One region of the Pseudomonas sp. GW821-FHT09D08 genome, then DNA from elsewhere that is predicted to be linked to it. Evidence: predicted binding sites of a transcription regulator. Region 1 holds the regulator's gene; each other region holds the start of a gene.
The links. The regulator FliA, encoded in region 1, starts transcription of late flagellar genes. The targets are predictions, from matches to a motif close to CTAAAGTTTNNNNNNNNNNNGCCGNTAA.

Region 2: a site for FliA is predicted at 1,213-1,240, ahead of AC07OP_RS29980 (methyl-accepting chemotaxis protein). Genes of this name have one in related genera too.
Region 3: a site for FliA is predicted at 4,829-4,856, ahead of AC07OP_RS30180 (methyl-accepting chemotaxis protein). Genes of this name have one in related genera too.

Annotation. Positions count from the first base shown of each region.
Region 1 is NZ_JBWKOX010000007.1:160,242-170,317, reverse strand. It holds gene flhF (flagellar biosynthesis GTPase FlhF) at 1-1,103, shown strand, start outside; gene fleN (flagellar synthesis regulator FleN) at 1,209-2,042, shown strand; gene fliA (RNA polymerase sigma factor FliA) at 2,039-2,779, shown strand; gene AC07OP_RS15045 (chemotaxis response regulator CheY) at 2,950-3,324, shown strand; gene AC07OP_RS15040 (protein phosphatase CheZ) at 3,343-4,131, shown strand; gene AC07OP_RS15035 (chemotaxis protein CheA) at 4,143-6,359, shown strand; gene AC07OP_RS15030 (protein-glutamate methylesterase/protein-glutamine glutaminase) at 6,409-7,542, shown strand; gene AC07OP_RS15025 (flagellar motor protein) at 7,542-8,282, shown strand; gene motD (flagellar motor protein MotD) at 8,425-9,312, shown strand; gene AC07OP_RS15015 (ParA family protein) at 9,364-10,076, shown strand, end outside.
Region 2 is NZ_JBWKOX010000031.1:42,972-53,047, reverse strand. It holds gene AC07OP_RS29985 (ImmA/IrrE family metallo-endopeptidase) at 1-758, opposite strand, end outside; gene AC07OP_RS29980 (methyl-accepting chemotaxis protein) at 1,293-3,314, shown strand; gene AC07OP_RS29975 (alpha/beta hydrolase family protein) at 3,410-4,450, shown strand; gene AC07OP_RS29970 (DUF2569 domain-containing protein) at 4,531-5,049, shown strand; gene AC07OP_RS29965 (MFS transporter) at 5,255-6,481, shown strand; gene AC07OP_RS29960 (aminotransferase-like domain-containing protein) at 6,493-7,881, shown strand; gene panB (3-methyl-2-oxobutanoate hydroxymethyltransferase) at 7,869-8,684, opposite strand; gene AC07OP_RS29950 (DUF2986 domain-containing protein) at 8,849-9,010, shown strand; gene AC07OP_RS29945 (YeeE/YedE family protein) at 9,012-10,076, opposite strand, start outside.
Region 3 is NZ_JBWKOX010000032.1:30,124-40,199, reverse strand. It holds gene AC07OP_RS30210 (addiction module antidote protein) at 1-132, shown strand, start outside; gene gudD (glucarate dehydratase) at 258-1,583, opposite strand; gene AC07OP_RS30200 (MFS transporter) at 1,603-2,964, opposite strand; partial or broken gene AC07OP_RS30195 (outer membrane lipoprotein carrier protein LolA) at 3,239-3,328, shown strand; gene AC07OP_RS30190 (FadR/GntR family transcriptional regulator) at 3,390-4,100, shown strand; gene AC07OP_RS30185 (tRNA (adenine(22)-N(1))-methyltransferase) at 4,114-4,809, shown strand; gene AC07OP_RS30180 (methyl-accepting chemotaxis protein) at 5,121-7,178, shown strand; gene AC07OP_RS30175 (lactonase family protein) at 7,332-8,453, opposite strand; gene AC07OP_RS30170 (hypothetical protein) at 8,580-9,488, shown strand; gene AC07OP_RS30165 (REP-associated tyrosine transposase) at 10,028-10,076, shown strand, end outside.

The DNA.
Region 1 (10,076 bases):
TCTCGGCCCAGGCTGAGCTGAGCATGCGTGGCGACAGCGATGCCACCACCAATCGCCAGTTGTTCGCCGGCCTGCCGCTGACCGCCGCCGAGCCGCTGGTTGAGCCAACGTTCATCGAACCGCCACGTCCTGCCGCGCCAGCCCCGGCCGCCGCAGTCGACCAGCGCGTCTTCGACTCGATGCGTTTTGAACTCAACGGTCTGCGCGAGCTGCTGGAAGTGCAACTGGGCTCGCTGGCCTGGACCCAACTGCAAGGCAGCAAACCGCACCAGGCCAACCTCTGGCGCCGCCTGCAACGCATCGGCCTGTCCGGCCCGTTGTCCCGCGACCTGCTGGCCCTGACCACCGAAATCGAAGAGCCTCGCCAGGCCTGGCGCATGTTGCTGGCCCACTTGGCGCGGATGATCGCCACCCCGGAAATCGAACCCCTGGAAGAGGGCGGTGTGATCGCCATGGTCGGCCCTGCCGGCATGGGTAAGACCACCACCCTGGCCAAGCTGGCGGCGCGCTATGTGCTCAAGTACGGCGCGAATAACATCGCGCTGGTGAGCATGGACAGCTACCGCATCGGCGCCCAGGAACAGCTCAAGACCCTGGGCCGTATCCTCAATGTGCCGGTCACCCATGTCGATCCGGGCCAGTCCCTGGCCAACGCGCTCGATCCGTTGCTGCGCAAGCGCGTGGTGCTGATCGACACCGCCGGCCTGCAGGCCAGCGATCCGGCGTTGCGCCTGCAACTGGAAAGCCTGGCGGGGCGTGGCATCAAGTCGAAAAATTACCTGGTGCTTGCAACCACCAGCCAGAAACAGGTTCTTACCGCTGCGTACCATAGCTACAAGCGTTGCGGTCTGGCCGGCTGCATCCTGACTAAACTGGATGAAACCGCCAGCCTGGGCGAAGTGTTGAGCCTGGCTATCAGCCATGAACTACCGGTTGCCTACCTGACCGACGGGCCGCGGATCCCGGATGATTTGCATCTGCCGCGCCGTCATCAGCTGGTCAGCCGCGCCGTCAGCGTGCAAATGCAAGAAGAGCCTAGCGAGGAAGCGATGGCCGATATGTTCGCCGACCTTTACCACAACCCGGCAAAACGGGTGGGTTGAGGTGCGATGAACACCGTGAAATGTACCTACATCGATGGTCTGCAAGCGATTCACGCGGCCAAGCCATGTAGCCTGCGTCTAAGCAAGACAAGGTAAAGAAATAAAATGGGCAGCATGCATCCCGTACAGGTGATCGCGGTGACCGGCGGCAAAGGTGGCGTCGGGAAAACTAACGTGTCAGTGAATTTGTCCCTGGCCCTGGCAGAGCTTGGCCGTCGCGTCATGCTGCTGGATGCTGACCTGGGGCTGGCGAACGTCGACGTTCTGCTGGGACTGACGCCCAAACATACCCTGGCCGATGTGATCGAGGGGCGCTGTGAGCTGCGCGACGTGCTGCTCCAGGGCCCTGGCGGGATCCGCATCGTGCCGGCCGCCTCCGGTACCCAGAGCATGGTGCACCTGAGCCCGGCGCAGCATGCCGGCCTGATCCAGGCATTCAGTGACATTGGCGACAACCTCGACGTGCTGGTGATCGACACCGCCGCCGGGATCGGCGAGTCCGTGGTCAGCTTTGTGCGCGCGGCGCAGGAAGTCTTGCTGGTGGTCTGCGATGAACCCACCTCGATCACCGACGCCTACGCCCTGATCAAACTGCTTAACCGTGACTACGGCATGAACCGCTTCCGCGTCCTGGCCAACATGGCCCAGAGCCCGCAGGAAGGCCGCAACCTGTTCGCCAAGTTGACCAAGGTCACGGATCGCTTTCTCGATGTCGCCTTACAATACGTCGGTGCAGTTCCCTACGACGAGTGTGTACGCAAGGCTGTGCAAAAGCAGCGTGCAGTCTACGAAGCGTTCCCTCGTTCCAAGTGCGCATTGGCGTTCAAGGCTATTGCCCAGAAGGTCGATACCTGGCCGTTGCCTGCCAACCCTCGGGGGCATCTGGAGTTTTTCGTCGAGCGATTGGTGCATCAGACGAGTGCAGGACCGGTGCTATGACAGCGAACGGCTATAACGCTTACAAGAAATCTGCCCGTGACAGCCAGGGCGAGTTGATCGAGCGCTATGCGCCACTGGTCAAGCGCATCGCCTATCACCTGCTGGCACGCCTGCCCGCCAGCGTCCAGGTCGAAGACCTGATCCAGGCGGGCATGATCGGCCTGCTCGAAGTGTCGACCAAGTACGACGCGAGCAAGGGCGCGAGCTTCGAGACGTATGCGGGTATCCGCATCCGTGGCGCGATGCTCGACGAAGTGCGCAAGGGTGACTGGGCGCCGCGTTCGGTGCACCGCAATACACGCATGGTCAGTGACGCAATTCGTGCAATTGAAGCAAAAACCGGTCGCGACGCTAAAGATCACGAAGTTGCGGCCGAACTCCAATTGAGTCTCGACGATTATTACGGGATTTTGAACGATACCTTGGGCAGCCGCCTGTTCAGTTTCGACGACCTGTTACAGGACGGCGAACACGAAGGGCTGCACGAGGACGGCGCGAGCGCGCATATGGAGCCGTCCCGTGACCTGGAAGATGAGCGTTTCCAGGGCGCGTTGGCGGACGCCATTGCCAACTTGCCGGAGCGCGAGCGGTTGGTGTTGGCGCTGTACTACGACGAAGAGCTGAACCTCAAGGAAATCGGTGAGGTCCTGGGGGTCAGCGAATCCCGTGTCAGCCAGTTGCATAGCCAGTGCGCGGCCCGCTTGCGGGGGCGTCTGGGAGAGTGGCGAGCGCGCTGACAGGCAGTGTGGGGAGCATTGCAAAGCGATACCGCGAAGGTGATAGGCCTTCGCGGGCTCGGGCCGTGGTGCCCTTGGCAGTCCTTTTTGTGTAATGCCTGTTGATTGAAATGGCGCGTCCAGGTGCTGGGCGCGTTTAAGACTGCTTGGAGGTCGAATTGGACAAGAACATGAAAATCCTCATCGTTGATGACTTCTCAACGATGCGGCGGATCATAAAAAACCTGTTGCGTGACCTTGGGTTCACAAACACGGTCGAGGCGGATGACGGTCTGACGGCGATTCCGATCCTCAACAGCGGGAGCATCGACTTTCTGGTAACGGACTGGAACATGCCGGGCATGACCGGCATCGACTTGTTGCGCCACGTGCGTGCCGACGAAAAATTGCGCAGCCTTCCCGTGTTGATGGTGACCGCCGAAGCCAAGCGTGAACAGATCATCGAAGCCGCCCAGGCCGGGGTCAACGGTTACGTGGTCAAACCATTCACTGCACAGGCCTTGAAAGAGAAGATCGAAAAGATCTTCGAACGCATCCACGGCTGATGCCATCGCGGGGGAGCTATGGAGCATAAAGAAACGTCACAGGGAGACTTTGAGTCGACCCTGAAAAAGCATGCTCACCAGTTGGTTGACAGCCTTGAAAAAGGCCAGTTCGGCGACGCGGTGCAGTTGATCCATGAGCTCAACCAGACCCGTGACCGAGGCCTGTACCAGGAAGTGGGCAAGCTCACACGCGAGCTGCACAGCGCGATCGTCAATTTCCAGATTGACCCGCACATGCCCCAGGCCGAAGAGATTTCGCAGATCACCGACGCCACCGAACGCCTGTCCTATGTGGTCAGGCTGACCGAGGCGGCGGCTAACCGCACCATGGACCTGGTGGAAAACGCCACGCCCCTGGTCAACGGCATGGCCACGGAAGCCCACGCCCTGAGCGTTGACTGGGGCCGCTTCATGCGCCGTGAAGTCGGTGCGGAAGAGTTTCGTGAGCTGGCCCGTCGGGTCGAAGGGTTCTTGTCACGCAGCGAGCAGGAAAACCGCATGGTTTCCAGCAACCTCAATGACATTCTGCTCGCCCAGGATTACCAGGACCTGACCGGTCAGGTGATCAAGCGTGTGACCCAGTTGGTCACCGAAGTGGAAAGCAACCTGCTCAAATTGGTACTCATGGCCGGCCAGGTCGACCGTTTTGCCGGCATCGAACATGACCGCGAAGCGATCCTCTCTGAAAAAGATCCACAAAAACATCTCGCCAAGGGTGAAGGTCCGCAGATTCATGCCGATAAACGTGAAGACGTTGTGTCAGGTCAGGATGACGTAGATGACCTGTTATCCAGTTTAGGCTTCTAAGGAGCACCCACATGAGCTTCGGCGCCGATGAAGAGATCCTTCAGGATTTCCTTGTAGAGGCCGGCGAAATTTTAGAGCAACTGTCCGAACAACTGGTCGAGCTGGAAAGCCGCCCGGATGATGCGAACCTGCTCAATGCAATTTTTCGCGGTTTTCATACTGTAAAAGGGGGCGCCGGCTTCCTCCAGCTCCATGAGCTGGTGGAGTGCTGCCACATCGCCGAGAACGTGTTCGACATCCTGCGCAAGGGTGAGCGTCACGTTGATTCGGAGTTGATGGACGTGATTCTCGAAGCACTGGATGCGGTCAACGGCATGTTCAGCGAAGTGCGCGAGCGTGCCCCGATCACCGCAGCCACTCCGGAACTGCTGGCCGCCCTGGCGCGCTATGCCGAGCCGGCCGACACCTCGGCAGCGCCGGTGGTCGAAGCCGTACCGGAACCAGTGGCGGAGCCTGAAGCGGATGTGACGGACAGCGAGTTCGAGCAACTGCTCAGTTCCCTCAGTGCCGTCAAGGCCGAAGCCGAAGCGCCGGCTGCGGTTGCCCCGGCTGCCGCGCCGACCAGCGAGGACATTACCGACGCTGAGTTCGAGTCCCTGCTCGATCAATTGCACGGCAAGGGCCAGTTCGCCGCCGACGCCGTGGCGCCTGCCAGTGCCGCCGCCGGTGCTGCGGATGCGCCTGCCGCTTCTGCCAGCACCGACATCACTGACGATGAATTCGAAGCGTTGCTCGACCAGTTGCATGGCAAGGGCACGTTCGCGGCCGATGCCTTGCCGGCCGTCGCCGCTACGGCTGCGGCCCCGGCAGCACCCGCTGCCGGCGCCAAGCCTGCGGACGATGGGTTGATCTCCGATCACGAATTCGAAGCACTGCTGGACGATCTGCACGGCAAGGGCAAGTTCACCGAAGTCGCCCCGGCCGCCGCTGCAGCCACGGCGGCACCGGTTGCCGCCAAAGCCGCCGCGCCCGCCGCCAAGCCTGCGCCTGCGCCGGCTGCTGCCCCGGCTCCAGCGCGTGCCGCTGCCGCACCGGTCGCGGAAAAACCGGCCAGTGAAGCCGAAACCACCGTACGGGTCGATACCGCACGGCTGGACGACATCATGAACATGGTCGGCGAGCTGGTACTGGTGCGTAACCGTCTGGTGCGCCTGGGCTTGAGCAGTGGCGATGAAGCCATGCAGAAGGCCGTGTCGAACCTCGACGTGGTCACCGCCGACCTGCAGACCGCGGTGATGAAAACGCGCATGCAGCCGATCAAGAAAGTCTTCGGTCGCTTCCCGCGCCTGGTTCGCGACCTCGCGCGCCAGCTGAAGAAAGAGATCAACCTGGAACTGGTGGGTGAAGAAACCGACCTCGACAAGAACCTTGTCGAGGCCCTGGCCGACCCGCTGGTCCACTTGGTGCGCAACGCTGTCGACCACGGTGTCGAAACCCCGGAAGAACGCGAAGCCTCGGGCAAGTCCCGTGGCGGCAAGGTGATCCTGGCGGCGGAGCAGGAAGGCGACCACATCCTGCTGTCGATCACCGATGACGGCAAGGGCATGGACCCGACCATCTTGCGCAATATCGCGGTCAAGCGTGGCGTGATGGACAAGGACGCCGCCGACCGCCTGACCGACACCGAGTGCTACAACCTGATCTTCGCCCCCGGCTTCTCGACCAAGACCGAGATTTCCGACGTGTCGGGCCGTGGCGTGGGCATGGACGTGGTGAAGACCAAGATCAGCCAGCTCAACGGCTCGATCAACATCTACTCGACCAAGGGCCAGGGCTCCAAGATCGTCATCAAGGTGCCGTTGACCCTGGCGATCATGCCGACCCTGATGGTGATGCTGGGCAACCAGGCGTTCGCCTTCCCGCTGGTCAACGTCAACGAGATCTTCCACCTCGACCTGTCGCGCACCAACGTGGTCGACGGCCAGGAAGTGGTGATCGTGCGGGACAAGGCGTTGCCCCTGTTCTACCTCAAGCGCTGGCTGGTTGCATCGGCCGCCCATGAAGAGCAGCGCGAAGGCCATGTGGTGATTCTCTCCGTGGGCACCCAGCGTATCGGCTTTGTCGTCGATCAACTGGTTGGCCAGGAAGAAGTGGTCATCAAGCCTTTGGGCAAAATGCTGCAGGGAACCCCGGGCATGTCGGGTGCGACCATCACCGGTGACGGTCGGATCGCGCTGATTCTCGATGTTCCGAGCATGCTCAAGCGTTACGCCGCTCGGCGTATTTGATTCTGGTGGGGCATAGGCGGTATTGCCCGCCCCACCTAACGGAGTGTTTATGGCAGTCAAGGTCCTGGTGGTGGACGATTCGGGTTTCTTCCGCCGCCGCGTCTCGGAAATTCTTTCCGCCGATCCAAGCATCCAGGTGGTCGGCACGGCCACCAACGGCAAAGAGGCGATTGATCAAGCCATTGCGTTGAAGCCGGACGTGATCACCATGGACTACGAGATGCCGATGATGGATGGCATCACGGCAGTCCGGCACATCATGCAACGCTGCCCGACCCCGGTATTGATGTTCTCCTCGCTGACCCACGAAGGCGCCCGAGTGACCCTCGATGCGCTGGATGCAGGTGCGGTGGACTTCCTGCCGAAGAATTTCGAAGACATCTCGCGCAACCCCGAGAAGGTCAAGCAACTGCTGTGCGAGAAAGTCCACAGTATTTCCCGCAGCAACCGCCGCAGCCTGTTCAGCGCGCCAGCCCCTGCGCCGGCACCGGTGGCTGCGCCGGCTGCCCCCACCAGTTCCTCGTTCAGTCGCCCCGCGCCAGCGCCGCTTGCACGGCCTGCCACGCCACCGGTACGAACGTCGGCACCGGCGGCTGCCCATTCGCCTGCGCCCAAGCGCAAGGCCTATAAACTGGTCGCCATCGGCACCTCCACCGGCGGCCCGGTCGCCTTGCAGCGCGTGTTGACCCAATTGCCGGCCAACTTCCCGGCGCCGATCGTGTTGATCCAGCATATGCCCGCCGCGTTCACCAAGGCCTTCGCCGAGCGCCTGGACAAGCTGTGCCGCATCAGCGTCAAGGAAGCCGAGGATGGCGACATCCTGCGTCCTGGCCTGGCGTTACTGGCCCCGGGCGGCAAGCAGATGATGGTCGACGGCCGTGGCGCGATCAAAATCCTGCCGGGCGATGAGCGCCTCAACTACAAGCCGTGCGTGGACATCACCTTCGGTTCGGCGGCCAAGTCCTACGGCGACAAAGTTCTGGCGGTGGTACTCACCGGCATGGGCGCCGACGGCCGTGAAGGCGCGCGCCTGCTCAAGCAGGGCGGCAGTGCGATCTGGGCCCAGGACGAAGCCAGCTGCGTGATCTATGGCATGCCCATGGCCATCGTCAAGGCTGACCTGGCCGACGCCGTCTACAGCCTGGACGACATCGGCAGGCATCTGGTGGAGGCCTGCCTCTGATGGATGTATTGAGCCTGATCGGCATCATCCTGGCGTTTGTCGCCATTATTGGCGGCAACTACCTCGAAGGCGGTCACCTGGGCGCCCTGGCCAACGGCCCGGCGGCGCTGATCGTGATTGGCGGCACGGTGGGCGCCGCGTTGCTGCAGTCACCGATGAGTTCGTTCAAGCGCGCGATGCAAATCCTCATCTGGATCATTTTTCCGCCGCGTGTCGACCTGGCCGGTGGCATCGATCGCGTCGTCAACTGGAGCCTCACCGCGCGCAAGGAAGGCCTGCTGGGCCTCGAAGGCGTGGCCGATGCCGAACCCGACAGCTATTCGCGCAAAGGCCTGCAATTGCTGGTGGACGGCGCCGAGCCGGAAGCGATCCGCAGCATCCTCGAGGTGGATTTCTACACCCAGGAAAGCCGCGACATCAACGCCGCCAAAGTGTTTGAAAGCATGGGCGGCTACGCGCCGACCATCGGCATCATCGGCGCGGTGATGGGCCTGATCCACGTGATGGGCAACCTGGCCGATCCGTCGCAGCTGGGCAGCGGCATTGCCGTGGCGTTCGTTGCCACCATCTACGGGGTGGCCAGTGCCAACCTGGTGCTGTTGCCGGTGGCCAGCAAGCTCAAGTCGATTGCCATGCGCCAGTCGCGCTATCGCGAGATGCTGCTCGAAGGCATCCTGTCGATTGCCGAGGGCGAGAACCCGCGCTCCATCGAATTGAAGCTCCAGGGCTTCATGGATTGATGGTCATGCACCCTGTAGGAGCGAGCTTGCTCGCGAAAATCGTCAACGATAACGCGGGCATCCTGGATGAACGCGTTGCTCTCGGGTTTTTCGCGAGCAAGCTCGCTCCTACAGTTGATTTGTTTTGCGGAGGTAATCGCCTGTGAGCCGTCGCCGTCGCGAGCCTGAAGAACACGTCAACCACGAGCGGTGGCTGGTGTCCTATGCGGACTTCATCACCTTGCTGTTCGCCTTTTTCGTGGTGATGTACTCCATCTCGTCGATCAACGAAGGCAAGTACAAAGTCATTTCCCAGGCGTTGATCGGCGTGTTCAACGACGCCGACCGTTCGCTCAAGCCGATCCCGGTTGGCGAAGAGCGGCCCAGGACCGTGACCCCGGCCAAGCCGCTGGTCAACGACAGCGACGAAACCGCTGCCGGCGTGGGCGGCACCAGTGATCCGCTGAAAAGCATCGCCGACGACATCAGTGCCGCGTTTGGCGACCTGATCAGCTCCAACCAGATGACCGTGCGCGGCAATGAGTTGTGGGTGGAGATCGAGCTCAATTCCAGCCTGCTGTTCGCCAGTGCCGATGCATTGCCCAGCGACCAGGCGTTCACCATCATCGACAAGGTGGCGGCGATCCTCAAACCGTTTGAAAACCCGATCCACGTTGAAGGCTTTACCGACAATGTGCCGATCAGTACCGCGCAGTACCCGACCAACTGGGAGCTGTCATCGGCCCGTGCCGCAAGCATCGTGCGCATGCTCGCGATGCAGGGCGTGAACCCTGGACGCCTGGCGTCGGTGGGGTATGGCGAGTTCCAGCCGGTGGCCAATAACGCCACGCTCGAAGGCCGCGCACGCAACCGTCGGGTGGTGCTGGTGGTGTCCCGAAACCTGGAGGTGCGCCGTAGCCTGACCGGCACCGGTACCGCCAATGCAACACCGGATGCGGCCTTGAAGCGCGCTGGCACACAAACTGCACCGGCCCCTGCAAAGCCGCCGGTTCAGCAGAGTGCCGTCAATTCTCCGTCGCCGGCTCAATAACCTTATGCAATGTCTCGGTCGCGCGTGTGCCCACCGGGAGGAACCATCCGAATGAGAGTCTGGGCAGTTGCCAATCAAAAAGGTGGAGTCGGCAAGACCACCACCTCCATCGCTTTAGCCGGCTTGCTGGCCGAGGCGGGCAAGCGTGTGGTCGTGGTTGACCTCGACCCCCACGGCTCGATGACCAGCTATTTCGGCTACGACCCGGATGCGCTGGAGCACAGCAACTACGACCTGTTCCTGCACAAAGGCAACGTACCGGCCGACCTGCCCGGGCAATTGCTGCTGCCTACCAGTAACGAAAGCATTTCCCTGCTGCCGTCGAGTACCGCGCTGGCGACCCTGGAGCGCCAGTCGCCGGGGCAGAGCGGCCTGGGCCTGGTGATCGCCAAGACCCTGGCGCAACTGTGGCAGGACTTCGACTACGCGATCATCGACAGCCCGCCGTTGCTCGGCGTGCTGATGGTCAACGCTTTGGCGGCCAGCCAGCAACTGGTGATCCCGGTGCAGACCGAGCACCTGGCGGTCAAGGGCCTGGAGCGCATGGTCAGCACCCTGGCGATGATCAACCGTTCGCGCAAACAGGCGTTGCCGTACAGCATCGTGCCCACCCTGTTCGACCGCCGCACCCAGGCGTCACTGGGCACCTTGCGCGTCCTGCGCGATGCCTACCCGGAGACTATCTGGAACGGCTACATCCCGGTGGACACTCGCCTGCGTGATGCCAGCCGTGCCGGGCTCACACCGTCGCAGTTCGACGGCAA
Region 2 (10,076 bases), on a different contig from region 1:
TTCAGATCTACATCGCCTCTGATGTAGCATATCGACTTCAATACCCGTTCAGCCAAGTCTTCGATGCTGTTTTTTGAGACAAAGGCAACACGCGGCTTGGCCGCAGGTAGGGGCGGATGAATCAACCTCAGCTCATTTTCACTGAAAGCTGCTTCTAAACTGAGGCCTCTCCAGATACCGTCCCACCCATCCGTGTAACCAGACGGAGTGACGGCGTATGCGCTGTAGATAGTGGGCCGAAAGTCAGGATGTGTTAGAGCATATTCAATTTCCGCACGCTTACGCGATTTTGCGCTTTGAGCTCCTGTCAGCAACGCACGAGGGAGCTCCCATCGAAACTCAGATTGGTCAAAATACCGCAGAAGGCCAAAGCCTCTGTTGCGAGCAATGTTGAACGTACCGGACTGAAATGCGCTCATGGAGGCGAAGATCCCTTTGACGTTGAAGCCGGTAACCTGACTGACCTTTGAGCTGAACTCTTCAATGTCGCATACGGGAACAGTGCCGCTGTAGTTTTTGCATTCTATTATGATGATCATCGATGGTTTTTCGAGACCCGGCAGGAACACCTCGATCGAAATATCGAAGATGATGGCGTCGTCTCGATCGCGTGAGTAATAGCCTCTTTTTCTGTAGATCTGACAGTTCTCAGGTCGACAGAAGAAGCGCCCCTCATGGATCTCACGAGACAGGAACTGAAAGACCTGCTCTTCAAATTTGTCGCCCTTGGCGTAAGTGCTTAGCTTCTCAATTTCCATAGTTACGCAGAAATGCTGTTGATTGGGCTCTGAGAATAGCCGATAGCGCAGTAGAGTTTCCTATGCGTATTGTTGATTATTCGAGGCGACACTCTAGCTGTCGATGGAGAGCGGCTACTTGATAAGCCAATTGAAGGGTGGAGTAGGTTCCTGTTCAATCTTTTCCGGTTTGATATGTATCGTTGAGTGTCAGCTTTTGGCCGATTCTGTTGAAAAAGTCGGTCCTTCCAGACTGCCCGCGTACTGACTGTTGAAAATGCCTTCTTTGCGCGCAGCTACGCGAAATCCGAGCCCGGAATCCTCTGATCAAAGTCAAGACTTCAATCTCAAGCGGGTACTTTTCTACCGTGGAAACCATGGCCGACTTTTTCAACAGAATCGGCCGAAAGCAGCCCCTCTATGAACACCAACCTAAGAACACCCGCGTCCATCCGTCGCATCCCCCACCCTCCCCCTCCAGCCCCCACCCAACCTGCCGATAACCCTACTAACCACATGCCTACCCCCGCATCCCCACCCGACCGAGCCCACCCTATGAACCCACTCTCCCTCCTGAAAAAATCCCGGCCCGCTCGCCAAGGCACCACCACCCTCACCAGCACCGCCAACAATCTGGACGCCGCCCTCAGCGCTCTACGCATCACCCCCACCCTGATCACCGGCTTTATCTCGCCGCATCTGGACATCGACGCCATCGCCGCCAAGCTCAAGCATCGTTTCCCCCAGTCCACCCTCAGCCTGTGCACCACCTCCGGCGAGCTGTGCAATGCGCCCGGTTCGCTGTATTGCGCCACCGGCGAGCGCTGGGACCGGGTGGTGTTGCAGTTGTTCGACGACAGTCTGATCGCTTCGGCCGAGGTGGTGATGGTGCCGCTGGAGTGTGAGGACATTCGCGGTGGCGGCACTCGCCTGGGGATGCAGGAGCGGATTGCCAAGTTGGTGGCGAATATCAAGCGGGTGCAGGTACGTACGTCGATCGATCATCGCGATACCTTGGCGTATGTGGTGTTCGATGGGTTGTCGGCGTCGGAGTCGTTTTTCATGGAGGCGCTGTATGAGTCGGGGCGGTTTCCGTGTTTGTTTGTAGGGGGATCGGCCGGGGGTAAGTCGGATTTCCAGAAGACGCTGATTCATGACGGCCAGCGCAGTTATCAGAACCATGCGCAGATTGTGTTCCTGAAAACGGCGGCCCATGTGCGGTTTGGGGTGTTCAAGAGCCAGAATTTCAAGGCGGCGGATTTGACCTTCAGTGTGCTGACGGCGTCGGTGGAGGACCGCACGATTGACCAGGTGATCGACAGCAGCGGCAATATCAAGAGCATGGTGCAGGCGCTGTGTGATGCGTTCAGTTGCGCGCCCCAGGCGTTGGAGTCGAAGCTGGCGGATTATTCGTTTGCGATTCGGGTGGGCAGTGAGTTGTTTGTGCGGTCTATCGCGCGTATCGATTATGAGCAGCAGATCGTGCAGTTGTTTTGCGACGTGGCGCCGGGCGAGGAGTTGGTGATGGTGCGGCGTACGCCATTGCGGGAGGCGACGCGCCTGGACTATGAGCAGTTCCTGCGCGGCAAGGGTGGCCAGCCGGTGGCGGGAATTTTGAATGACTGCATTCTGCGCCGGCTGAACAACGGCGCCGAGCTGGGCAGCATGGCCGGCATTTTTGGGGATGTGCCGTTGGCGGGGTTTTCGACCTTCGGGGAGATTCTGGGCCTGAACCTGAACCAGACGCTGACGGCGATTTTCTTCTTTCGGGTGGCCAAGGGGGCGAGTTTCAGTGATGAGTACGTGGACAATTTCATCGCCCATTACGGCGAGTTCAAGGCGTTTTTCCTACGGCGTCAGGTGAAGAAGCTGGCGGGTTTGAACCATGTGGTGGTCAAGCAGATTACCGCGTTCAAGAACAATGACTTCACCGACACCCTGAATACCCGAGGCCTGGACCGCAATATCCTGCCAGTCTTCGAGGGCCTGGCCGACTTGGGCCTGGTGTTGGCCCAGGCCGAGCGTCAGCAGGAGGACATCGCTTCGCAGCTCAAGCATTACTCCGGCGAGTTGCACGCCTCGATGGATGAACTGGTGGGCACGATTGGCCAGCAGAACAGCGTGTCTGCCCAGGCAGGGGCCACGGTGGAGGGGCTGTCGAGCCAGGCGGATGTCGCGGTACAGGGGGCGCGCACGCTGGCGGGGTCGAGTTTGCGTATCCAGTCGATTGTGCAGGTGATCCAGCAGATCGCCGGGCAGACCAACCTGCTGGCACTCAATGCCGCGATTGAAGCGGCGCGCGCGGGCGACCTGGGCCGGGGCTTTGCGGTGGTGGCGGACGAGGTGCGCAAGCTGGCGGAAATCACGCGCAAGAATGCGGCGGAAATTGGTGTGGATATCGACTTGTTGTCGAGTGAGATCCAGCGGGTGGCCCAGCAGATTGAAGACCAGTCCACCGGGGTGGGTGCGCTGCGGGAGATGCTGGATGTGCTGGAGGCGTCGAGCCGAGCAACGGAGGGTACGGCGCAACGGACCAAGACCATTGCGGATACGTTGACGGGGTTGACCCATGGGTAGGCGCTAACGGCAGGTAAAAAATGGCGCGGGGCTCATGGCACTGAACGGGGGATTCAGTGCATGATGCGTCGCTCATATCAAGGACGATAACAACCGTGAAAAACGCCCTCGCCGCCCTGCTATTGCTGTGCCTGACCGCTCCCGCCCTCGCCGCCGAAAACCCCGTCGGGTTCAAGACCGTCACCCTGCCCGATGCACAAGACAAGCGTCCACTTGAGCTGGTCGTCTGGTACCCCGCTACCACCACCGCCAAACCCACCCTGATCGCCGACAACGCGGTGTTCATCGGTGCCCTCGCCGTACCCGACGCGCCGCCGGCTGCCGGTGAGCATCCGCTGGTGGTGCTCTCCCACGGTTATGGCGGCAACTGGGGCAAGCAGGTGTGGCTGGCGAGTGCGCTGGCGCATCAGGGCTACATCGTGGCGGCGGTCAACCACCCCGGCACCACCACCAAAGACCGTAACCCGCAAACCGCCGCGCAGTTATGGCAACGCCCGGCCGACCTGAGCCGCGTGATCGACGCGGTGTTGGCTCAGCCGAAGCTATTTGGCGCGGTCGCGAAAGGCCAGATTGCCGCCGTGGGCCATTCCCTTGGCGGCTGGACCGTGCTGGAACTCGCCGGGGCGCGCTTCGACCCCGAGCTGTTCAGCCGCGACTGCAGCATCCACCCCAAGCTCGGCGGTTGCATCGGCTACCAGGAGATGAACCCCGCCGGCACGCCAGAAGGTAAAGCGCGCTTGGCGGCGGATTTGAGCGACAAGCGCGTCACCGCCATCGTGTCCCTGGACCTGGGCCTGTCCCGCGGCTTCACCGACGCCAGCCTGGCTGCATTGCCGGTACCGGCGCTGGTGATTGCGGGGGGCGTGCCATCGGAGGATATGGACCCGCAGTTGGAGTCCGCCGACATGGTCAAGCGGCTGCCTGAAGCAACGACGAAGTACGTGGAGATCGCCGACGCTACGCACTTCAGCTTTATGTCGATCTGCAAGCCGGGGGGCATGGCGCTGATCGAGGAGAGTTCACCGGGCGACGGCATGATTTGCCGCGATGGTGAGGGGGCTCGGCCACGGGCGGTGATTCAGCAGCAGGTGGTGGGGCTGATCAGTGAGTTTTTACGCCGATCGTTTCGACAGTAAAGCAGGCATCGACCTTAGAGCACGTGTCGAGTCACGGCTGACTATTTATCGTTTTAACGCTATTGAACTGCGGAGCGAACATGCAAGAAAGTAAACACCCGAAGGGACTTGGCGGTTGGTTGATCGTGGTTGGCTTGGGCCTGTTTATAGCCTTGGCGCGCCTGGGTTATGCCCTTATCGCGGTGTATTACCCAATATTCGCAGATGGCTCGTTCAGCATCCTCACCTCATCCGGCACGACGATGACTAACGCCCTGTGGGGCGCGATCCTGATTTCAGAAACCCTCGTCAATGCAGTCTTTATCGCGGCCTTTGGTTATTTGGTTTACCTGTTCTTCTGCGAACATTATTTATTCCCCAAGGTTTATATCGTCACGCTCATCGCCTCGGCTGTTTACGTTCCACTTGATGCATGGTTCAGCTCGCTTGTTCTGGTGGATGAACCCATATTCGACTACAACACGACCAAGGAAACCGTCCGCGGATTGGTGTCCACCTCGATCTGGGTCCCCTACATACTGTTCTCCAAAAGGGTCAAGGCAACGTTTGTCCAACACCGGCCGGTTGCGGCGCAAGCGCCGGGCATCGTCAGCCCTTGACGCGGTGAGCATCGAGCGCCTGCCGGATGACTGGCAGGCTGCCAAGGCGATGCCGCTGAACTACGCAGCCCCCTCACATCGATAGCACTGATGATTACTATCGAACCGCTCGCCTATAGGGTGGCCAGGCCCGATTCCTATAATCGCCTCCCAATTCTTCCCCTTCGCCTGGCCTCAGGCGACATCCCCCTTGGAACCCAGCATCATGCCAAGTGCCCTCCAGGCCCCCAGCGGCCGTCCCGAACATAATCAGCAAAGCGTCAAACAGCAGTGGCTGGCAATCCTCTCGGTCGCGGTGGGCGCTTTCGCCCTGGTGACCAGTGAGTTCCTGCCGGTGGGTGTGCTCAACGACGTCGCCAGCGACCTCGGTATCAGTGCCGGCCATGCCGGGCTGATGGTGACATTGCCCGGCATCATGGCCGCCCTCGCTGCGCCGTTCCTGTCGGTGAGCATTGGCGCGATGGACCGGCGCTACCTGCTGATCGGCCTGACGTTGATCATGATCATCGCCAACTCGGTGGTGGCCTTTGCCAATGACTTCAGCCTGCTGCTGTTCGGCCGTGTCTTGCTGGGCATCAGTATCGGCGGGTTCTGGGCCACGGCCATTGCCCTCAGTGGGCGCCTGGCGCCCAGGGGTGTGGACGTGGCGAAGGCCACCTCGATCATCATGATGGGCGTGACCCTGGCCACCGTGCTCGGCGTGCCGGTCGGCACCTGGCTCAGCGGCCTGATGGGCTGGCGCATGACGTTCCTGGTCACCGCACTGCTGGGCGTGCCGGTGCTGCTGGCGCAGGTGTTCCTGCTGCCGCGGCTCACCCCGGAGAAGGCCATTCGCGTCAGCGACCTGCCGGCGTTGTTTATCAACCCACAGGCGCGGATCGGGTTGATCGCGGTGCTGTTGATCGGCCTGGCGCACTTTGCGGCCTACACCTATGTGGCGCCGTTCTTCAAATACAGTTCCGGCTTCGACGGGCCGACGATTGGTTCGCTGTTGCTGCTCTTCGGCGTGGCCGGGGTGTTCGGCAATATCTTTGCCGGTTTCGCCGCCAACCGCAGCGTGCGTCACACCCTGTTGCTGGTGGCGCTGATGATCGGCACCAGCACCGCGCTGTTCCCCCACTTCGCCACCGGCATGACCGGCGCAGCGATGCTGATCGGGCTGTGGGGCTTCGCCTTCGGCGCCTTCCCGGCCTGTGCCAGTATCTGGATGTTTGTGGTGGCGCCCAAGGATGTCGAACGCGGCATGCCGCTGTTCGTGGCCTTGTTCCAGGTGATCATTGCCTTGGGTTCGTTCTTCGGCGGGCGCATCGTCGACCAACTGGGCAGCTCGGTGTTGTTGAGCCTGGCCACGGCGTTGGTGGGCTGCGGTTTTGTTACAGTGCTGGTGCTGGGGCGCAACATCAGTAATAGCCTGGCGGCCCAGCCTGGCTAAACCGAGGGACCATGGATACCGCCAACGACGCTTCTTTCGCCTATCAGGCGGTGTACCGCTACCTTGTCGAGTTGATCGAGGCGAACCCTTCGGCAGGCGAACGCCAACTGCCGTCCCTGCGCCAGTTGGCCCGGCGCCTGGGCGTGTCGGTGTCGACCACCAAGTACGCCTATGCGCTGCTGGAGGATGAGGGGCGTGTCCAGGCCAGGCCCAAGCGTGGCTATTTCACCCGGGCCGTGGCGGCGCCGCTGTTGAGCGAAGGTTCGCCTGATTTGCTCGACCAGGTATTCGCCAACGCCCGCCAGCCGGGCATGCTGGCCCTGAGCAGCGACGCCCCGGCGATGCTGCTGTCGTTGGAAAACCCCTTGTTGATGATGGAGCGCGAACTGGCCCGCCAGTACCCGCGCGCCCTCACCCCGCTGTACCTGCCGTTCGGCGAGCCCGAGTTGCGTGCAGCGCTGGCCGCGCGCTACACCCAATCCACCCAGCGCTATTGGCAGGCCGAACAGGTGTATATCGGCTCGGACCTGCACAGCGTGCTGGACCTGTCGCTCAGCGCCCTGGCGTTGCGTGGCACGCTGGCGGTGGTGGAGTCGCCGTGTTCGTGGGCGGTGCTGCGTCAGTTGCAGGCGGCGAATATCCGCGTGATTGAAATGCCCCTCGGCGCGGACGGGCGCTTCGACCTGCCCGCCCTCCAGGCACTGCTCGAGCGGGAGCCGATCCGCCTGGCGGTGCTGTCATCCAGCGTGAACGTGCCCCAGGGCGGCGTGATGCCAGCGCAGGATAAACAGCAGATCTGCCGCTGGCTGGCAGAGCGGGACATCTGGCTGTTCGAAAACGACACCTACGGCGAGCTGTATTTCGAGGCGCCCGCCGCCCGCTATCGCGACTTTGCCGACCCACAGAAACTGCTGGTGTTCTCGACCTTCGACAAGGTGATCGGCGCGGAGGCGCCCTACGCTTATGTGCTGTGTCGCGGACAAGGGCCGCAGTTGCAGCGGGTGTTCCTGGAGCGGGGGTTTCGCCTGTCGCCGACCCGTCAGAAAGCGATTGCCAAGCTGCTCACCTCCGGGCGCATCGACCAGCACCTGCTGATGCTGCGCGCGGCCTTGCGGGAACGGATGACGCGCATGAAAGCCCTGCTGGAAACGCACGGCGAGTGGCACGTGGTCGAACCCCATGGCGGCGCGAGTTTCTGGCTGGAGGCCAGGCGCCCGGTCAACATGGGGCAGGTGTTCGGGCGCCTGCTGGCCCAGCGCGTCGTGATCGCCCCGGGGCAGTTGTTCAGCCTGCACGGCAACTGGCCGTATCACCTGCGCCTGAGCTACACCCTCGACTGGAGCAAGGATATCGCCCAGGCCGTGCAGCTGTTGGCCCAGGCGATCCGTCAAAGCCCGTAGCAGTGTTGCGCTTGGGGGAAGCGGCCCTGGCGCACGTCGTCGGCAAACCGCTCGCACGCATCGCGAATCACCGCGCCGACATCGGCGTACTGCTTGACGAAGCGCGGCAGATGCTCGCCGCCCAGGCCCAACAGGTCTTCGGTGACCAGCACCTGGCCGTCGCAGGCCGGTGAGGCGCCGATGCCGATGGTGGGCCTGTCCGAGTCCTGGGTAATCTGCCGCGCCACGCCTTCGGCCACCCCTTCCAGCAGCAGGCTGAAAGCGCCCGCTTCCAGGTTGGCGCGGGCGTCTTCGGTAATCACGGCGCCGGTTTCAGCCGTGAGGCCCTGGGCCTTGAACCCACCCATCACGTTGACGAACTGCGGCATCAGCCCCACGTGCGCCATCACCGGAATACCACGCGCCACCAGGAACGCCACGGTGCCCGCCAGCGCCTGGTTGGCTTCCAGCTTGACCGCATCGCAGCCGGTGCGCGCCAACACCTGGGCGCAATTGCGGAACGCCTGTTCATGGGATTCCTGATAGCTGCCAAATGGCATGTCGGCAATCACACAGGCCAGGCGCGTGCTGTCGACCACGGCACGGGTGTGGCCGATGATTTCTTCGAGCTGCATGCTCAAGGTCGACGGCCGGCCATAGCCGACCATGGCCGTGGAGTCACCGACCAGAATGAAGTCCACCAGCGGATCGATCAGCCTGGCGATGGCGCTGGTGTAGGCCGTGAGGGAGACGATTTTCTGCTGGCCTTTCATGGCGACCAGTTGGGGCACGGTCATGCGTTTGGTGCGGGTGTGCAGGCTCATGGTGTGTTCCTTATCGCGTTCAATACTCGGGGAATGCGGGGCCCGAGTATTGGCGAAAGGCGCGGCGATTCAATGCACAGATCGGCGCTAAAAAGCGACCCAGGCAGCCGTCGCGGTTTTTTAAGCTGGTATCATCCGCGCACGTACACGCCAGGTAACAACCCATGAATCGCCAGAAAAAACTGCAACAGCTGTTCAAGGCCAAAGCCAAAAAGGCCAGCGCCAAATTGGCACCGAAATCCAAGGATAAGTACATCAGCAAGGCCGAGCGGGAAAAGCTGGCGGCTGAGGCCGCCCAGGCGCCAGACATGTCCCCCGAGGGTTAACTCAGCAACCGCTCAGCGCTTCGGGCCGGCGCTCACCCGCGAAAAAGAACGGCCGCAGGCGCACGCCCACGCTGTTGCCGATAAACGCCGCCACCAGCCACACCCAGCCATGCAGGCTGCCCGAGGCGATACCGCTGAAGTACGCGCCGATGTTGCAACCGTAGGCCAGGCGCGAGCCGTAGCCGAGCAGCAGGCCGCCGATCACCGCGGCCAGCAGCGAACGGGCCGGGATCTTCAGGCTGGGGGCAAAGCGCCCGGCCAGGCCGGCGGCCAACAGCGCACCGAGGACGATGCCGATGTCCATGACGCTGGTGATGTCTTCCCACACCGGCGCAGCCAGGGCCTTGGCGTTGCCCGGCATTTGCCAGAACGCCCAGTTGGCCACGTCCACACCCAACCCGTTTGCCACCTTGGCGCCCCACAGCGCGAAGGCCGAGGTAATCCCCCACGGCCGCCCGGCCAGTGCCAGGGTGGCGTAGTTGAGCAACGCCAAACCAATCGCGCCCCACACCAACGGCCATGGCCCACGCAGGAAGCGGCGCAGGCCTTGGTGTTCGCTGGTCACGCCTTCTTCAAGCTGGCCGTGGCGGCGCTTTTCCAGGCGCACGGTGACGGCCGCGATGAGCGCAAACATGGTCAGGCTGGCGAGCAACGCCGGCACCACGCCGAAGCTCTTGACGATGGACACCGCCGGGAATGCCGGCAACGCAAACCACCAGTCCACATGGTGGGTGGCGATCAGCGAACCGCAGATAAAGAACAACAGCGTCACCAGCATGCGCGCATTACCGCCGCCCACGGTGAACAACGTGCCCGAGGCACACCCGCCGCCCAACTGCATGCCGATGCCGAAAATAAACGCGCCAAACACCACCGACACCCCGGCCGGCGCCACTAGCCCGACCACCGGTTGCCCGAACAACGTGCCCGCCCCCAGCGCCGGGAAAAACAGCAGCACCGCCAGCGCGAGCATCACCATCTGCGCCCGCAGGCCTGCGCCACGGCGATCATTGATAAACACGCGCCAGGCGGAGGTGAAGCCGAAGGCAGCGTGGTAAAGGGTCAA
Region 3 (10,076 bases), on a different contig from region 1:
TCTAAAACGCGCTATGAGACGATTCAGAAGTTGATGCTGGCGTTAGGCGTGGAACTGACTGTGCAGCCGATTGCGGCGGTGGCAGTCAAGAAAACTGCAAGAGCAAAGCGGGCTTTGGCCGGTAAACCCTGACGCGCGGTTTAGCGAGCGACCACAACCCTTGTAAAACACCGAGGACCCATGTGGGAGGGGGCTTGAACCCTCACACATGGGATTGATGGGTTCTGGAGACCGAGCCGCCCCCAGAACCCAGCGCTTCAGCGCACCAGGCAAGGCTGCTTGTTGTTATAGCGCCACCCCGGAATCAGGAACTGCATCGCCACGCTGTCATCCCGTGCGCCGAGGCCCATGCCTTTGTACAGTTCGTGGGCTTTGGCCACGGCGTCCATGTCGATGTCCACGCCCAGGCCAGGCTTGGCCGGCACTTTCACATAGCCGCCTTCGATTTTCAGCGGTTCGCGGGTCAGGCGTTGGCCGTCCTGCCAGATCCAGTGGGTGTCGATGGCGGTGATGTCGCCCGGGGCGGCGGCGGCCACTTGGGTGAACATGGCCAGGGAAATATCGAAGTGGTTGTTGGAGTGCGAGCCCCAGGTCAGGCCCCACTCATGGCACATCTGCGCCACGCGCACCGAGCCTTGCAGGGTCCAGAAGTGCGGGTCGGCCAAGGGGATGTCCACCGATTGCAGCTGGATCGCGTGGCCCATTTCGCGCCAGTCGGTGGCGATCATGTTGGTGGCGGTTTTCAGGCCGGTGGCGCGGCGGAATTCGGCCATGACTTCGCGCCCCGAGTAACCGTTTTCGGCGCCGCACGGGTCTTCGGCATAGGCGAGCACGTGGTGCTGGTCGCGGCACAGGCGGATGGCTTCTTTCAGTGACCAGGCGCCGTTGGGGTCGAGGGTGATGCGCGCATCGGGGAAGCGTTCGGCCAGGGCGGTGACGGCTTCGATCTCTGCGTCGCCACTCAATACGCCGCCCTTGAGCTTGAAGTCGTTGAAGCCGTACTTGGCCTTGGCGGCTTCGGCCAGGCGCACCACGGCCTCGCTGGTCAGGGCGGTTTCATGGCGCAGGCGAAACCACGCATCGTCGCTGTCGGCTTCGTTGCGGTAAGCCAGGTCGGTGGCGCTGCGGTCGCCGACATAGAACAGGTAGCCGAGCATTTTCACCGCATCACGCTGCTGGCCTTCGCCGAGCAGGGCAGCCACCGGCACTTCGAGGAACTGGCCCAGCAGGTCGAGCAGGGCGGCTTCCATGGCGGTGACGGCATGGATGGTGATGCGCAGGTCAAAGGTTTGCAGGCCACGGCCCGCCGAATCCCGTGAGGCAAAGGTGCTGCGCATCTGGTTGAGGACGCGCTGGTACTGGCCGATGGGTTGGCCGATTACCAGGCTGCGCGCGTCTTCCAGGGTTTCGCGGATGCGTTCGCCTCCGGGTACTTCACCGACGCCGGTGTTGCCGCTGCTGTCCTTGAGAATCACGATATTGCGCGTGAAGTAAGGGCCGTGGGCGCCGCTGAGGTTGAGCAGCATGCTGTCGTGACCGGCCACCGGGATGACCTGGAAGTGGGTGATGACGGGAGTATTCATGGCTAATTCCTAAAGAGACTCAGAGAGATTTGCTGATGGCAGCGCCGGTGGGCACGGCGCCCGGCGAGACCGATGCGGCAGCGGGCGAGGTCTTGGCGAAGAACACCAGGATCGCGGCGAGCACCGAGGTGCCGGCCAGGCCGTAGAGACCGCCCTGGATCGAGCCGGTGGTCTGCTCCAGGAAGCCGAAGGTGGTCGGCGCAACGAAGCCACCCAGGTTGCCGATGGAGTTGATCAAGGCAATCACGGCTGCGGCGATGCGCACGTCCAGGTAGCCCTGTGGGATGGGCCAGAACAGCGAAGACGCCGACTTGAACCCAATGGCCGCAAAGCAGATCGCCACGAACGCGAAGATCGGCCCGCCGGTGGTGGACATGAACATGCCTGCTGCGGCAATCAACAGCGCAGCCGCAACCCAGGCCTGCTGGAACTTGAATTTGCCCGACAGCGTCGCGAAGGCGTACATGGCGATGATCGAGATCAGCCACGGGATCGAGTTGAAGAAACCCACCTGCACATCGCTCAGGTCACCCATCTTCTTGATGATGCTCGGCAGCCAGAACGTCGCCGCGTAGATCGTCAGTTGAATGCAGAAGTACAGGGCGCAGAACAGCAGGATCTGGCGGTCCCTGAGCAGCTTGCCGAGGGTCGGCTTGACGCTGGTCAGGGCTTCACGCTCGCGCTGTTCCTGGTCGATGGCGTTGACCAGCGCATCCTGTTCTTCACGGGTCATCCATTTGGCGTCGTGGGGCTTGGAATCGAGCCAGAACCACACAAAGAAACCGATCACCACCGAGGCCAGGCCTTCGATGGCGAACATCCATTGCCAGCCGTGGAAGCCGAACCCTTCGATCTGCAGCAGCGCGCCTGACAGCGGGCCGGAGATCAGCGAGGCCACCGCCGAGCCGCTGAGGAATATCGCAATGGCCTTGCCGCGCTCAACCCCCGGCAGCCAGCGCGTGAAGTAGTAGATCACCCCGGGGAAGAACCCGGCTTCGGCCACGCCCAGCAGGAAGCGCAGGATGTAGAAGTGGGTTTCGTTCTGGATGAACGCCATCAGCGTGGCGACGATGCCCCAGGTGAACATGATGCGGGTCAGCCAGATGCGCGCGCCGACCTTTTGCAGCAGCATGTTGGAGGGCACTTCAAAGAGCGCGTAGCCGATGAAGAACAGCCCGGCACCGAAGCCATAGGCGGCAGCTCCGATGCCCAGGTCATGTTCCATGTGCGTGCGCACAAAGCCGATATTGACCCGGTCGATGTAGTTGAGGATGAACATGATCACGAACAGTGGGAGCACATGGCCCTTCACTTTGCTCACGGCGCGCGCGAGGACCGGATCACTTTCGGGTGCGGCAGATACATGGCTTGAATTGGTCACAATTCAAAACTCCCCCTGATTGTTTTTATGCGGGTTTGTGTGTCTTGTTGATAGACATCATACAAGTTAGTTTCTGAGATTCGCAATGTGGTGTTGAAGTTTTGTGTTTATAAGGGTCAGTTTTTAGTACTGTTCTAGTTATTTTGCGGGGTTGTGTGGGTTTTCAAAAAGGTTGAAGATGCTTCTGGCAAGGGTGAGGTTAGCGGTCATAAAGATTAGTTGTCATACAAGTTGAGCGCTTTTTTCACGCGCGCCCTAACCTGTAGGAGCGAGCTTGCTCGCGAAAAACGTCAACGATAATGCGGGCATCCTGGATAAACGCAGCGCCCTCAGGTTTTTCGCGAGCAAGCTCGCTCCTACAGTGGGGTTACGCCATGGGGCGGGATGTTAAGCTCCGTCCTGCCCAACCCCCTGGACCCGCAACGATGCCCATTGATAGTGGACCTCCCGTCCGTAGACGCTCCAACAACCTGGCCCAAGGCGTGCTCGACGCCCTGACCCAGCGCATCCTGCTTGGGCAGTTGAAGCCCGGTGAAAAGCTGCCGTCCGAATCCACCATCGTGCTCGAGCATGGGGTGAGCCGGACCGTGGTGCGCGAGGCCCTGTCCAAGCTGCAAGCCTCGGGGCTGGTGGAGACGCGCCATGGCATCGGCACCTTTGTGCTGGCGCAACAGGCCCAGCGAGGCTTGCGCCTGCATGTGGACACCGTCGCCAGCGTGCGCAACATGCTCGAGCTGCGCCTGGGCCTGGAAGTGCAGGCGGTGGCGCTGGCCGCTGTGCGCAGGTCCGACACGCAGCTGGCCCACATGCGCGCCGCTCTCGACGACTACCAGGCCTCGCTGGCCAACAACGACAGCTGCGTGGAAGAGGACAAGCGTTTTCACCAGTTGATCGCCGAAGCCACCGGCAACACGTTCTTCACCGAGATCATGCAGCACCTGGGCAATGCGATGATTCCGCGTACCCAGGTGAAGGGTGACGAGCGCGGCGGGGCGGACTTTGCCAAGCTCGGGCAACTGGCGAACCTGGAGCATGAGGCGATCTTCAACGCGATCAAGCGCCAGGACTCGGATGCCGCAAGGGCGGCGATGGTGTTGCATCTGACCAACAGCCGGGATCGATTTTCCGGCGAATAAAAAGGAACGCAGGTTGAACGAACACACCTTGTCCATGCGCCTGGAGCGTGTGGCCGCGCAGGTGCCGATGGGCGCGCGGCTGGCCGATATCGGCTCGGACCACGCCTACCTGCCGGTGGCCTTGATGCGCCGTGGCGTGATTGAGGCGGCGGTGGCGGGCGAGGTGGCGAGCACGCCGTTCCACGCGGCGCAGCGCACCGTGCGCGAGAATGGCCTGGAGCAGCACGTCACGGTGCGCCTGGCCGATGGGTTGGCGGCGATAGAGCCGGCGGACGCGATCACCGCGATCAGCGTCTGCGGCATGGGCGGCGAGACGATCCGCGACATCCTCGACAGCGGCAAGGCCCACCTCAGCGGCCGCGAACGTCTGATCCTGCAACCCAACGGCGGCGAACAGCCGTTGCGCTACTGGTTGATGAGCAACGGCTACCGCATCCTCAGTGAGGAGCTGCTGCACGAAAACCGCTTCTACTATGAAATCATCATGGCCGAGCGCGCCGAACCCGTGGTGTACAGCGCTGAAGAGCTGTACTTCGGCCCCATGCACCTGCAGGCCCGCAGCCCGGCGTTCCTCGCCAAGTGGCAGCGTGCGTTGCGCCTGAAAAAACGCACCCTGGCGGGCTTTGAACAGGCTCGGCAGCGGGTGCCGCAGGCGAAGGCGCAAGCCATCGCCGAGCAGGTCCAGTGGATTACCCGGCTGCTGGCGTGAACAGTCCGGCGTATCCCCTTCAAGTTCTTCCCGTGTGCGGCCGATAGGTTGTGGTGATTGAGGGCGTTTCAGTGCGCGCCTTGGGTGGGCGTCTCCGCAGGTGACGATGCCTGTGTCGCAACTGGGTGCTTTCGCCCCATTTTCGAGCGCGCCTCGGGCCGTATTGGCGCGTCGCGTGCCCTGTTTCAGGGCTGTGCAGCAGCGGCCCGTATCTTGCTAGTGCCAACCTAATCAATGACATGGCATTTTGCCGTTAGTCATTTCAAGGCTTCGCCTGCCGTCTAACGCGTGGGTTGTTTTTGGGAGTGGACATGCACAGCCTTTTATCACCCGGTATCCGCCTGCTCGGACGTTTCGGCTTCGCGCGTAAGTTCCAGATCCTGTTCTTCCTGTTCATGCTGCCCCTGGCGGGCAGCCTGTGGATGATCGGCCAGGACTATCGCGACAAATTAAGCGTGATTTCCAACGAACAGTCCGGCGTTCGCCAGCTGCTGGCCCTGGATGCACTGGACGGCCAGTTGACGGCGCAACGTAACCTGGCGGCGCGCTGGAAGGCGGCGGACATCCTGCACGCCCCGACACCGGAAGCGAAGGCGGCGATGGATAACGTCGATGCCAATTTCCCGCTGATCCAGCAAAGCCTGCAAGCCCTCGGCGAGGCGTTGAAAACCCAGAACGCCAGCGCTGATGTCCTGGCCCGCTTCGAAGCGTTGCAGGGCACCGTCAAGGGCATGGATTCGTCATCGCTGCGCACCGTCGGGTGGTGGCCGGACGGCTACGACCGCTTCACCACCGCGCTGACGGCGATGCAGGCGCTGCGCGAACAGATCGCCCTGGACGCCGGGCTGATCCTCGACCCGTGGCTGGAAACCTACATGCTCATGCAGATGGGCACCCAGCACGCGCCCGACCTGATCGAGCGCATCGGTCGCATGGCCAGCGTGGGGCAGTCGTCCATTTCTTCGGGGCAGTTCACCTTGCAGAGCCGTTTGCAGATGCGCGACTTGCGCAGCCGCATCGGCGATGCGCGCGACCAGTTGATCAAGGCCGCCGCTTCGCTCAAGGCCAAGCCGTTCGCGGGTGTGGAACCCTGGACGGGGCAGTACGACAACAGCCTGCAAGTGCTGGATAACGAACTCAAGGTGCTCGACGACGGCGTGTTTGGTGGCACCATCAAGCTCGACACCGCCGCCTTCGACCGCAGTGTCGACGCCATGCTCGGCAGCCTCGGCGCGCTGCGCAAGCAGTCGTTGACCTCCCTGGATGCGCGCCTGAGCTATTACCACGACCGTTCACTCAAGCAATTCATCCCGATGGCGGCGACATTCAGCCTGTTGGCCCTGGCGGCGCTGTACCTGTTCATGTGCCTGCAAGCCTCCATCCGTCGCAGTGCCAGCGGCATTACCACGTTGGCCGAGTCCCTGCGCGACGGCAACCTGTGCGTGGAAGTGGCGGTGGAAGGGCGCGACGAACTCGCGGCGATCAGCACCGCGTTGAACGTCGCGGTGGTGCAATTGCGCACCAGCCTGCTCGGCGTCAATCACGAAACCCAGCAACTCGGCTCGGCGGTGCTCACCCTTAATTCGCAATCGGGCAGCACCCTCAGCGAAGTCGAGGACCAGCAGCACCAGATCAGCCAGATCGCCGCCGCCGCCACGCAGTTGGCCGCCACGTCCATGGGCGTCGCGCGCAGTTGCGAGCAGGCCTCGGGCAGTGCCCAGCAGACCCGGCGCATCGCCGAAGACAGCAGCCGCGACAGCCAGCGTACCACCGCCAGCATCCAGCAGCTCAACCAGCGCCTGACCGACACCTCGGACGCCTTGCAGCAGGTCAGCCAGCAAGGCCAGCAGATTCAATCGGTGGTCGACACCATTCGTGGCATCGCCGAGCAGACCAACCTGCTGGCGCTTAACGCCGCCATTGAAGCTGCACGCGCAGGCGAGCAAGGCCGGGGCTTTGCGGTGGTCGCCGATGAAGTGCGCAGCCTGTCGCAACGCACCCAGGCCTCGACGGCGCAGATCGCCGGCACCGTCGACAGCCTGCGCGCCACCGTGAGCCAGGCGGTGACGCTGATGGGTGCCGCGTGCGAGCAGGCGTTGACCGATGCCGAGTCCGTCACCGGCCTGGGCACGCGCCTGGGCGAGATTGCCGGCGCGGTGCAGAACGTCACCGACACCCTGGCGCAAATCGCCACGGCGGTGGAGGAGCAGGCAGCGACGGCGGATGAAGTGAGCGGCAATATCCAGCAAGTCGACCAGGCCGCCGGGCGCCTGCTGGACGGCGCCCGCGCGGTAAACCGTGCGGCGGACACCTTGAGCAAGGGCAGCCAGGCGTTGAGTGATAACACTGCACGGTTTCGCCTGAGCTGAGGCCTGTACACCCTCAAGATCCAACCCTGTGGGGGTGTAGAACCGTAGACATCGTTTACATCTGAAACCGGGGACATCGTTTACACATTTGAGGCCTGGACGCGGGTCATACCTCGTCCAAGCCTCCCCAAGGGATAATCACACAGGTCCAGGTCAGTTGGCTGAGGTATGCAGCACCTCAATCCACAGTGCCCCCTTGCCCGACGCCGCTTCCCCCACCCGCTTCAACGCACCGTTGGCGCTGACTGCATAGGTGCCGACCTTGTCGCTTTTCTCACCGGTCACCAGCAGCCAATGCCCGTTGGGGGAGAACGCGATATTGCGCGGCTGCTTCTCCTCGACCGGGTAGTTGTCGACATAGCGCAGGCCGCCGGTGGCGGTATCCACCGCAAACGCCGATACCGAACTGCTGGTGCGCTCGCTCATCAGCAGCAGCTTGCCGTCCGGCGACAGGCGCAGATCGGCCGCCCAGATGCGCGGCGTCGGGTCGTCTTTCAGGTCATTGTTGCGCGCGTCTCGTACTTCGCCGTGGGCCAGTTTCAAACGCTCGGGAATGCCATTGGCCACGCCGATCTGCGTCAGCGCGCCGGTGCTGTCATCGATGGCAAATGCGGTGACTGTGCCGCTCATTTCACCGACCACATACAGGTACTTGCCGTCGGCCGAAAACGCCAGGTGCCGAGGCCCGGTATTGGCCGGCACGCTCACGAAGCCGCTGCCGATCGGGGTGAGTGCGCCGGTGGCGGCATCGAAGCGGTATTGCAGCACATGGTCCGTGCCCAGGTTGCCGGCGTAGGCAAAGCGATTGCTGGGGTCGGTGCGCAGCGAGTGGGCATGCAGGCCGGTTTTGTAGGTGTGGATGGCGTCGGGCTTGTCGATGGGCTGGACGCTGAGGGTGTCGGCACCGTAGGACGCCGCGAGCAAATAGCGCCCGGCGCGGTCGATGGCCAGGTACGCCATGCTTTCGGCCAGCGGCGCCTTGGACTGCGGCGTCAGGCGGCCGGTTGTCGGGTCGATGCTGAAGCCCTGGACCTGAAACGGCTTGACCCGCAGGGCCGCGAACAAGGTCTTACCGTCGGGGCTGAGGGCCATGGGGTTGACCTGATCGCCGGCCGTCACTTGCTCGACCAGGCTCAGGGCGCCGTTACTTTCGTCGAGGCGGTACTGGGAAATCAGCCCGTCACCGGGGCTGGAGATATACGCAAACGTGGTGGCGTGGGCGTGGGCACTGAGGCCGCAGACAACGGCGGCGGCCAGGAGCAGGGGTTTGTTCACAGGTGATCCTTTATTGTTATGGGTGTGATCAGTCATCGTATGACTGTGGGCGGATCTCGGCAATGATTGTTTTATCGGCGGTCGGGGCGCTGTATCTCTGCCCGCGCCAAGGGCATGATGCGCGGCATGAATAACGATCCCATCGCACTTTACTGGCGCTTCAAGGCCCCCGATCCCGGCATCGGCCCGCGCGAACAGGCACCCATGCTCGCCCAGGAGCAGGCCTGGGCACGGGAGCATGCAGCCGGGCATCACTTCAGTTGGATCGAAGTGCTGCTGCCGCCGCTGTGCTTTGGTGTGTTCCTGCCCAGCCTGGTGTTCATGCTGGGCGTGTGGCTGTACGGGGCCGCGTTCGCGCCAGGGCTGGACGTGGACCGTGTCATCGGCGACACCTTTGCCTGGCAGGTATTGGCGGCAGTGGTCTTTACGGCGGCCTGGGGGCTGCGCAACTACCTGCGTGATACCCGCGATCCCATCAAGCGCTACTGGCAGGCCATGCCGGACCAGGGCGTGGTCGAGCTGGAGCGCCACAGGCTGGTGTCGGGCACCAGCCTGTGGGCCTCGGACTACGATCCCGACTGCAACGCCCTGATGCAATGGAAAAACGGCGAGCTTGAACGCACCCAGAGCAGCGGGGTGTCGCAGTGGATCGTCGCCAAGACCACGGCGGGCCACTGGCTGGTATTCAAGGACGAATACCCCGGTGACTTCACCTACAACCGGGTCGGCCGCATGCCGGCACCGGACAAACAACTGCAACCCTGCCAGGACCTGGCCTTTACCTTCGCCCCCGGCACCAACCTGATGCTGGGCCGACGTTTCGACGGCGAACCGCTGCCCTTGCTGGACACCGGGTATTGGCTGGCGGCCGATGAGCTCAAGCGCCTTACTGCAATCGCCCATCACTGGGCGTTTTTCCCGCCGGACCGCTATGGCGTGGTCAATGCCCGGAATGCGCCGTGGGTGCAGCAACTGTTGGACAAGGCACAAGCCGATGGCGAGGTGGCCGGGGGAACGGGTTTTACGCACGCTTAGTGGTGAGCGGACTTTTTGTGGTGAACGGGCTTCTGTGGTGAGCGGGCTTGCCCCGCGCCGGGCCGCGAAGCGGCCCCATCAAGAGCACCACGTTTTTCCAGGTAAATCCGGATAATCGCTTTTGGGGCCGCTTCGCCGCCCAGCGCGGGGCAAGCCCGCTCACCACAAAAAAGCCAGGTCACTCCGGGCTGGATACATTCAGTCACCCGATGACAGGTTTTCTGTAATGGGATGATCTTTGGTGATGGGGCGCCCGCGTAGTGGTGAACGGACTTTTTGTGGTGAGCGGGCTTCTGTGGTGAGCGGGCTTGCCCCGCGCCGGGCCGCGAAGCGGCCCCATCAAGAACACTGCGTTTTTCCAGGTGAATCCGGATAACCGCTTTTGGGGCCGCTTCGCAGCCCAGCGCGGGGCAAGCCCGCTCACCACAAAAAAGCCAGGTCACTCCGGGCGGATACATTCAGTCACCCGATGACACTGGCTCGCCAGCTACGGCGCGCTAGTGTTAATGCTCTTCAGGACGGTCCCCAGGAGCAACGGAATGCGCCCCACACCCCAATCCCATCGCCTGCGTCACGGTCGTTACTCTG